Regions from separate parts of the Streptomyces sp. NPDC004721 genome, predicted to be linked through region 3. Evidence: riboswitches for the same ligand, from Rfam matches in the RefSeq annotation. Region 3 holds a riboswitch; each other region holds the start of a gene.
What was found. A riboswitch is a leader RNA that binds a small molecule or an ion and turns the genes downstream of it on or off. The one in region 3 is predicted to bind cyclic di-AMP.
Positions count from the first base shown of each region.

Region 1: linked by a shared signal. The riboswitch ahead of ACWEK3_RS06205 (transglycosylase SLT domain-containing protein) and the one ahead of ACWEK3_RS14685 (NlpC/P60 family protein) in region 3 are both predicted to bind cyclic di-AMP.
Region 2: linked by a shared signal. The riboswitch ahead of ACWEK3_RS28710 (M23 family metallopeptidase) and the one ahead of ACWEK3_RS14685 (NlpC/P60 family protein) in region 3 are both predicted to bind cyclic di-AMP.

Region 1 is NZ_JBSGBZ010000005.1:148,906-151,159, reverse strand. It holds gene ACWEK3_RS06210 (polyprenyl synthetase family protein) at 1-239, opposite strand, end outside; cyclic di-AMP (ydaO/yuaA leader) riboswitch at 724-910, shown strand; gene ACWEK3_RS06205 (transglycosylase SLT domain-containing protein) at 916-1,401, shown strand; gene ACWEK3_RS06200 (HAD family hydrolase) at 1,485-2,254, opposite strand, start outside.
Region 2 is NZ_JBSGBZ010000037.1:59,232-61,485, reverse strand. It holds gene ACWEK3_RS28710 (M23 family metallopeptidase) at 1-871, opposite strand, end outside; cyclic di-AMP (ydaO/yuaA leader) riboswitch at 883-1,039, opposite strand; tRNA gene ACWEK3_RS28705 (tRNA-Met) at 1,269-1,342, opposite strand; gene ACWEK3_RS28700 (dihydrofolate reductase family protein) at 1,442-2,254, opposite strand, start outside.
Region 3 is NZ_JBSGBZ010000013.1:101,879-104,132, forward strand. It holds gene ACWEK3_RS14680 (bifunctional [glutamine synthetase] adenylyltransferase/[glutamine synthetase]-adenylyl-L-tyrosine phosphorylase) at 1-374, opposite strand, end outside; cyclic di-AMP (ydaO/yuaA leader) riboswitch at 690-869, shown strand; gene ACWEK3_RS14685 (NlpC/P60 family protein) at 878-2,143, shown strand.

The DNA of each region.
Region 1 (2,254 bases), on a different contig from region 3:
GCCGAGGGCACGATCCCCGGCGCGTACGGATCCCCGAACTGGGACGCGAGCATCACGAGCAGTGGCCGGAACCGCTTCCCGCCCGCCCTGACGAGGTGCTGGGCGGCGCCCGTGATGAACGGGACCTCGCTCTTGGTGGCTTCGAGCAGCCCTTCCTCGACAGCCGCCAATCCGGCCTGGACATCGGCTTCGAGAGCCTGGTCCCGCACGGTCAGCCCGAATGGCCCGACGACGGTCACGAGGGGTCTCCTGTCTGCTGGTGTCTGCTGGGGATTACACGGTTTGTCGATAGGTCGCTGCCCTCACTCAAGTCAGCGTATCCGGTCACGTTTCGATCACCGATATCGCCCACCTATACGGGCCAGGCCACTTCACCCGACGTGACCACCATCACGTGTCAGCCACACGGCCCACACACCGTCACGCATGAAGTCCGATTCACCCCTATTAGGGTTTCAATTCTCTTTAGTGGTAATTGCCCTTCGGCCGCCCGAGCCGTGACTTGGAACACACACCCCTCCGTCCGCACCATCTCTCGCACTCCTTCACATTCCCTTTACAGGCAGCCGAGTTGAACCTTGGCAGGTGCAAAGGATCAAGCACCACATACACCCCAGACCAAGGTCAAACAGGACGAGTGTGATTCCGGCACTTGTTCGGGACATGTGCTCTCGCATACGTTCCCGGCACCGACGGGCGGACGCCGAATCCTGCCGCCGCCCGTAATCCCAACGACCGAATGACCCATGGCAGGAGCGGGGGACCCAGGTAAGTTCGCCGGGCCGGGTGTCGTACGTACCGCGTACGCCGCACCGGAACGGCTTGGGGTGAAGCCGTGCCCTTCAGGGCGCGGCCGGGCACCTCCCAGCCCGAACCCGACAGCTCACCTCGCAGGCGACGGAGAGGAATTCCCCCATGCCTGCAAACGGTCAGCGCCGCTCTACCCGCACCGCCCGCCTCATCCGCACCCTCGCCGTCACCGGCACGGGCGCAGCCGTCCTCGCCGTGCCGCTGCTCGGCGCCACGACCGCGTCCGCGGCAACTCCGGCCACCGTCCGGACGGCCGCGAGCTTCGGTTACTCGAACAACCTCGACGGCTGGATCCGGGCCTCCCTGGCGGTCATGGCGGAGAAGGGCATCCCGGGCTCCTACAACGGGATCCACCGCAACATCATCCGCGAGTCCTCCGGCAACCCGCGCGCCATCAACCTCTGGGACTCCAACGCCAGGAAGGGCATCCCGTCCAAGGGTCTGCTCCAGGTCATCGACCCGACCTTCCGGGCTTACCACGTGAACGGCACGTCCTGGGACATCTACGACCCGATCGCCAACATCACGGCCGCCTGCAACTACGCGGCCAAGCGGTACGGCTCCATCGACAACGTCTTCGGCGCGTACTGACCGGACCGTAGCCGGACCACACACCGGCTAGCGCTGTGACCGGAAAGGTCTGCCGGAGCCGGTGAACCTTTCCGGTCGCAGCACTAGACAAAAAGTCGTTCGAGGACGACGGCGATGCCGTCGTCCTCGTTCGACATCGTGACCTCGTCGGCCACCGCCTTCAGCTCGGGGTGGGCGTTGGCCATGGCGACCCCCCGGGCGGCCCACTGGAACATCGGGATGTCGTTCGGCATGTCGCCGAAGGCGAGGGCGCTCTCGCGGCCCAGTCCCAGGTGTTCGGCGGCCAGCGCCAGCCCGGTCGCCTTGGTGATGCCGCACGGCTGGAGTTCGACGGTCCCGGGGCCCGACATGGTGACCGTGGCGAGGGAACCCACCGCGCCGCGGGCCGCCGCCGCCAGCTCGTCGTCGGACAGCGCCGGGTGACGCAGCAGCACCTTGCTGATGGGCGCGCGCCACAGGTCGTCGCGCCGTTCGACCCGTACGGCGGGCAGCGCCGGGTGCGGCATGAGATACCCCGGCTCGATGAGCGTGAGCCCCTCGACCCCGTCCTGGTCGACCGCGACGTGCACCTCCCCCACCTCGGCCTCGATCTTGCCGAGCGCGGTCTCGGCCTGCTCCCGGTCCAGGGTGACCGACCACAGCAGGCGGTCGCTGCCCGCGTCGTAGAGCTGGGCGCCCTGACCGCACACCGCGAGCCCCGTGGTGCCGAGGACGTCGAGCAGTTCCCGCACCCTCGGTGCCGGCCGTCCGGTCACCACGAGGTGCCGGGCACCGGCGGCCGCCGCCCCCGCGAGCGCGGCGAGGGACCGTTCGGACACGGTGTGGTCGCCGCGCAGCAGCGTTCCGTCCAGGT
Region 2 (2,254 bases), on a different contig from region 3:
ACAGCTCGGTGCCGTCCTCGAGGGTGAGGATCGTGCGGTAGCCGTAGGAGCCGGCCCAGCCGGCCTCGGTGATGGTGCCGGTGTGGATCGCCTTGAGCAGGGAGCCCGTGGGCGCCGCGAAGTCGAGGCCGGTGTGGTAGCCGGAGGACCACATGGAGCCGGCCTGGCCGAAGGTGGAGGTGAGCGTGTACGAGGAGGTGGGCAGCGCGTACTGCCTGGCCAGCTCGGCCAGCCGGGCCTCCTCGGCCTTCCTCGCGGCCTCCTCGGCCTTCCGCTTGGCCGCCTCCTCCGCCTTCTTCTTCTCCGCGGCGGCCTTGGCCTCGGCCGCCTCCCGCGCCTTCGCCGCCTCCTCGGCGGCCTTCTTGGCGGCGGCGGCCTCGGCGTCCGCCTGGGTCTTGGCCTCGATCTGGACCTGCTGCTGCTCGGCCTGCGCCATGATCCGGTTGCGCAGCACCTCGCCGGCGTCCGAGGTGCCGTCCTCGGCCTCGGCGGCGGTCACGCCGACGGCGCTGAGCGCGGTCGACGAGCCCGCGGGTGCGGTGTCGGAGGAGTCCTCGAACAGGGAGCCCACGGAGGGCAGGTCGGGCAGCGAGATGGACACCGGCGGCTTGCCGCTGTTGGCGCTCGCCATGCCGCCCGCGCCGACGGCGGCGATGACGCCGACACCGAGAACGGTGGAGCTGCGGGCGAGTCCGCCGCCGCGCTGCTTGGCGACGCGGTGCCGGCCGCGCACGGGACGGATGGACTCCGCGGTGGGGTTCCACTCCTCCCAGAGGCCCTCGTCGGCGCGGCGGCTGTCGTAACCGAAGGTCTCTCCGTGCTGCCGACTCGGCGCGAACGGGGCTTCCGGGGCAGGCGGGTTGGACGCCACGAAGGCGTACTCCTTTCCTTCCGTCTCGCCTACCGGGTTAGCTGACGGGTTCGGAGCGGGAAGGTCTCCTACGCGCGTAAACAAGCCGTACGTACACGGCGGTTACGCTCGATTCACCCCAAGTTGGTGGTTCCCCGGTTCCCTTGCGGGATTCGGCGTGCGCGCACGGAGCCGACTCTTGTGACGGCTGGGACGACCGTGTTGCGTTATCGAACGTTAATAGACTCGGGGCCCGGATTCCAAGCCGTTCGGCTTGATCATTAAACCTTCCGGCCCGACCTTACGGTCCATGACCACCGAAAACCGGGCGAGTTGACCGCATCTCGGGGAGAGCCATGTGTCCGCGAAACACTCAGGGCCGGAATCCATTGATCGGATTCCGGCCCTGAGCCTTCAGTAGCGGGGACAGGATTTGAACCTGCGACCTCTGGGTTATGAGCCCAGCGAGCTACCGAGCTGCTCCACCCCGCGTCGTTGTGACACCAGTGTATGTCATCCGGAGGACTGCTCGCACCCACCCCACCTGCCACTGCTCGCCCCACGGTTCCCGGCCGTGCGACGAGGCCCCGCTCAGCCGAGCAGATGCCGGTTCGGTTCCTTGGCCCGCTCCTCGAACTCCGGCACCACGACGACGTCCGCGCCACCGGCCGCCAGCACCCCGGTCCCGTCGGCGTCCTCAACGAACGTGTCCGGCTCCCGCCACGCGGTCACCACCCGTCGCACCCCGGCGTCCAGAATCAGCCGGGCGCACGGACGCGGCCGGGAGGCGCGGCGGGCGCACGGCTCCAGACTGCTGTACACCGTGGCGTCCGGCAGCCGCGGATCCGCCGGGCCGACCTTGGCCAGCGCCGCCTCCTCCGCGTGCACGACCGGGTCGCCGCCCTCCCGCGAGTACCCGCGGGCGAGTTCGGTCCCGTCGGCGGCGACCACCACGGCGCCCACGCTGAACGCGGTCCGGGACGGCGGGCACTGGGCCGCCAGTTCGCAGGCGAGCCGGAGCCAGTGCCGGTCCGCGGGCACGGCGCGGCCGGCGGTGCCGGGAGCGGTGGGCTCGTAGCGCACGAGGACGACGTCCTCGATGGTCCGCGTCTCCACCAGCCGCAGCCGCCCGCCCTGGTAGGTCCCGGGTCCGAACAGCCGGGGCGCGTCCGCGTCCCCCACGAACACGGGGGCGAGCACGAGCTGCACCTCGTCCGCGAGCTGCTGCTGGAGCAGCTGCGTGTGGACGGTCCCGCCGCCCTCGACCATGAGCCGGCGCACCCCGCGTACGTCGTGCAGGTGCTCGAGCAGCCGGGGCCAGCCGAGTTCGGCGCCCAGCGGCACCACGTCGGCGGCCAGGCCCGTACGCCGCAGCCGCAGCGCGCCCTCGTCGGTCGTGTAGAG
Region 3 (2,254 bases):
CCCGGGTGCAGGTCGCGCGGCTCGTAGGTGACCAGCGCCCGCCAGTCGCCTGCGTGCCGGGCGAGGTGGTCGCCGAGCGCGGTGGAGGCGCCGAGCACGCCGAGCAGCCGGTCGCGCAGCGGTTTGGCCGCTATCAGCGTGTCGAGCAGCTCGCGGCGGGCCTTGGACTCCGGCTGCGCCTCCAGCAGCCGGACCAGCCCGCCCAGCGCGAGATCCGGGTCGGCGGTGGCGCCCAGCGCCTCCAGCAGCACCGGATCGTCCCTCAGCGGCGCGAGGTCCGGCCCGTCCAGCAGCCGCTCGGCGTCCGAGGCATGGATGAAGCCGTGCCGCAGCAGCCGCGTGAAGGTACTGCTCCTGCGCCCCGGCGCCGTCATCCCGGCCTCCCGTCGGATCAAGCCCGTCCTGGCCAGAGCCTATCCGGACTCCCGGTCCTGAGCCCTGACGGCGGTCCCGCTTTCCGCGCCGGTCGGAGGTCGTCGGGGAGGCCCCGGAAACGGGGACACCCGCCGCCCACCGGACGTACGGTCCGACGGTCCCGAAAACACCGGAGTGCAGCCATCCGTATGCGTACCGTGAAAGTCACGAAAACGTAGCGGACATATCACGCACCAACCTTCACAGCAGTCACAAGCGTTGGCTAGCGTGCCCGGCGGGCACCCCGTACCCCCGCCGGCGAACCACGCCGGGACGGGTGGCCTGCGCCGAATCCGGTGCGCCTCACGGCAGCCGGAGCCGGGGACCCACTCATCCCTGGGGTGAATCGGTCCCGTTCACGCGTCCCCCACAGCGCGCACGGGACGGTAGGGCAGCCCTTCCGACCACCCGCCCGAACCCGACAGCTAACCCGGTAGGCGGTCTATGGAAGGAGGCGCCACCCTTGGCGTCGCACCGCAAAGCCCGGACCACGGCCACCCGGATCGCCGGACTGCGCACGTCCCCGGCCCTCGGTCTGACGACCGCGGCCCTCACCTCCGTGGCGCTGCTGTCCCAGACGGCGAACGCCGCGCCCGCACAGCCCCGGAAGCCCAGCCTCGAAGAGGTGCAGAAGAAGGTCGACGACCTCTACCACCAGGCCGGAGTGGCCACCGAGAAGTACAACGCGGCGAAGGAGAAGACCGCCACGCAGCGCACACGCGTGAACGGCCTCCTCGACGACGTGGCGAAGCGCACCGCGAAGCTGAACGAGGCGCGGCGCGAGCTCGGCATGTTCGCCGCCGCCCAGTACCGCACGGGCGGGATGTCCGGCACCGCGACGCTGCTGCTCGCGAAGGATCCCCAGCAGTACTTCGACCAGGACCATCTGATGAGGCAGCTCACCGAGCGCCAGAAGAAGGCCGTCGACGACTACCAGACCGCGCAGCTCGCGACGACGAAGAAGCGCACCGAGGCGACGAAGATCCTGGAGTCGCTGACCACCTCGCAGGACGATCTGAGGACCAGCAAGCTCGACGTCCAGACGAGGCTCAGCGAGGCGCGCCACCTGCTGTCGACGCTGACCGCCGAGGAGAAGGCGCGGCTGGCGGCGATCGAGAAGAAGAAGCAGGAGATCGCCCGGCAGAAGGCCGCGGAGCTGGCCCGCCGGCAGGCGGCGGCGGAGGCGGCGGCGGCCGCGCAGAAGCGCAAGGAGGAGCAGGCGGCCAAGAGCTCCGAAGCGAAAGCGAGCTCCGGATCGAGCACGGGCTCCGGATCGAGCACGGGCTCGGGCACGAGTACGGGCTCGGGCACGGGTACGGGCTCGGGCACGGGTACGGGCGGGGGCACGAGCACGGATGCCGGATCGAGCACCGGCTATGCCGCCAAGGCCGCCAAGGTCCTCGACTTCGCGAGGGCCCAGATCGGCAAGCCGTACGTGTGGGGCGCGACCGGCCCCGGTTCGTACGACTGCTCCGGGCTCACGCTGGCCGCCTGGAAGTCCGCCGGGATCTCGCTGCCGCGCACCACCTGGAGCCAGGTGGAGGCCGGCACGACCGTCCCCGTCTCCGAGGCCAAACCCGGCGACCTGGTCTTCTTCTACAACGACATCAGCCACGTCGGGATCTACATCGGCAACGGCATGATGATCCACGCGCCGCGCCCGGGCACGAACGTCCGCGAGGAGTCGATCTACTACATGCCGATCCACAGCGTCGTCCGCCCCGCGTAACGCGCGCGCCGGACACCCGGTGCCGGCACCGGCATCGGACATGAAAGGGCCCGCACCGGGAGGTGCGGGCCCTTTCATGGGGCGGCGCCGCTCAGGTCCAGGGCACCGCGA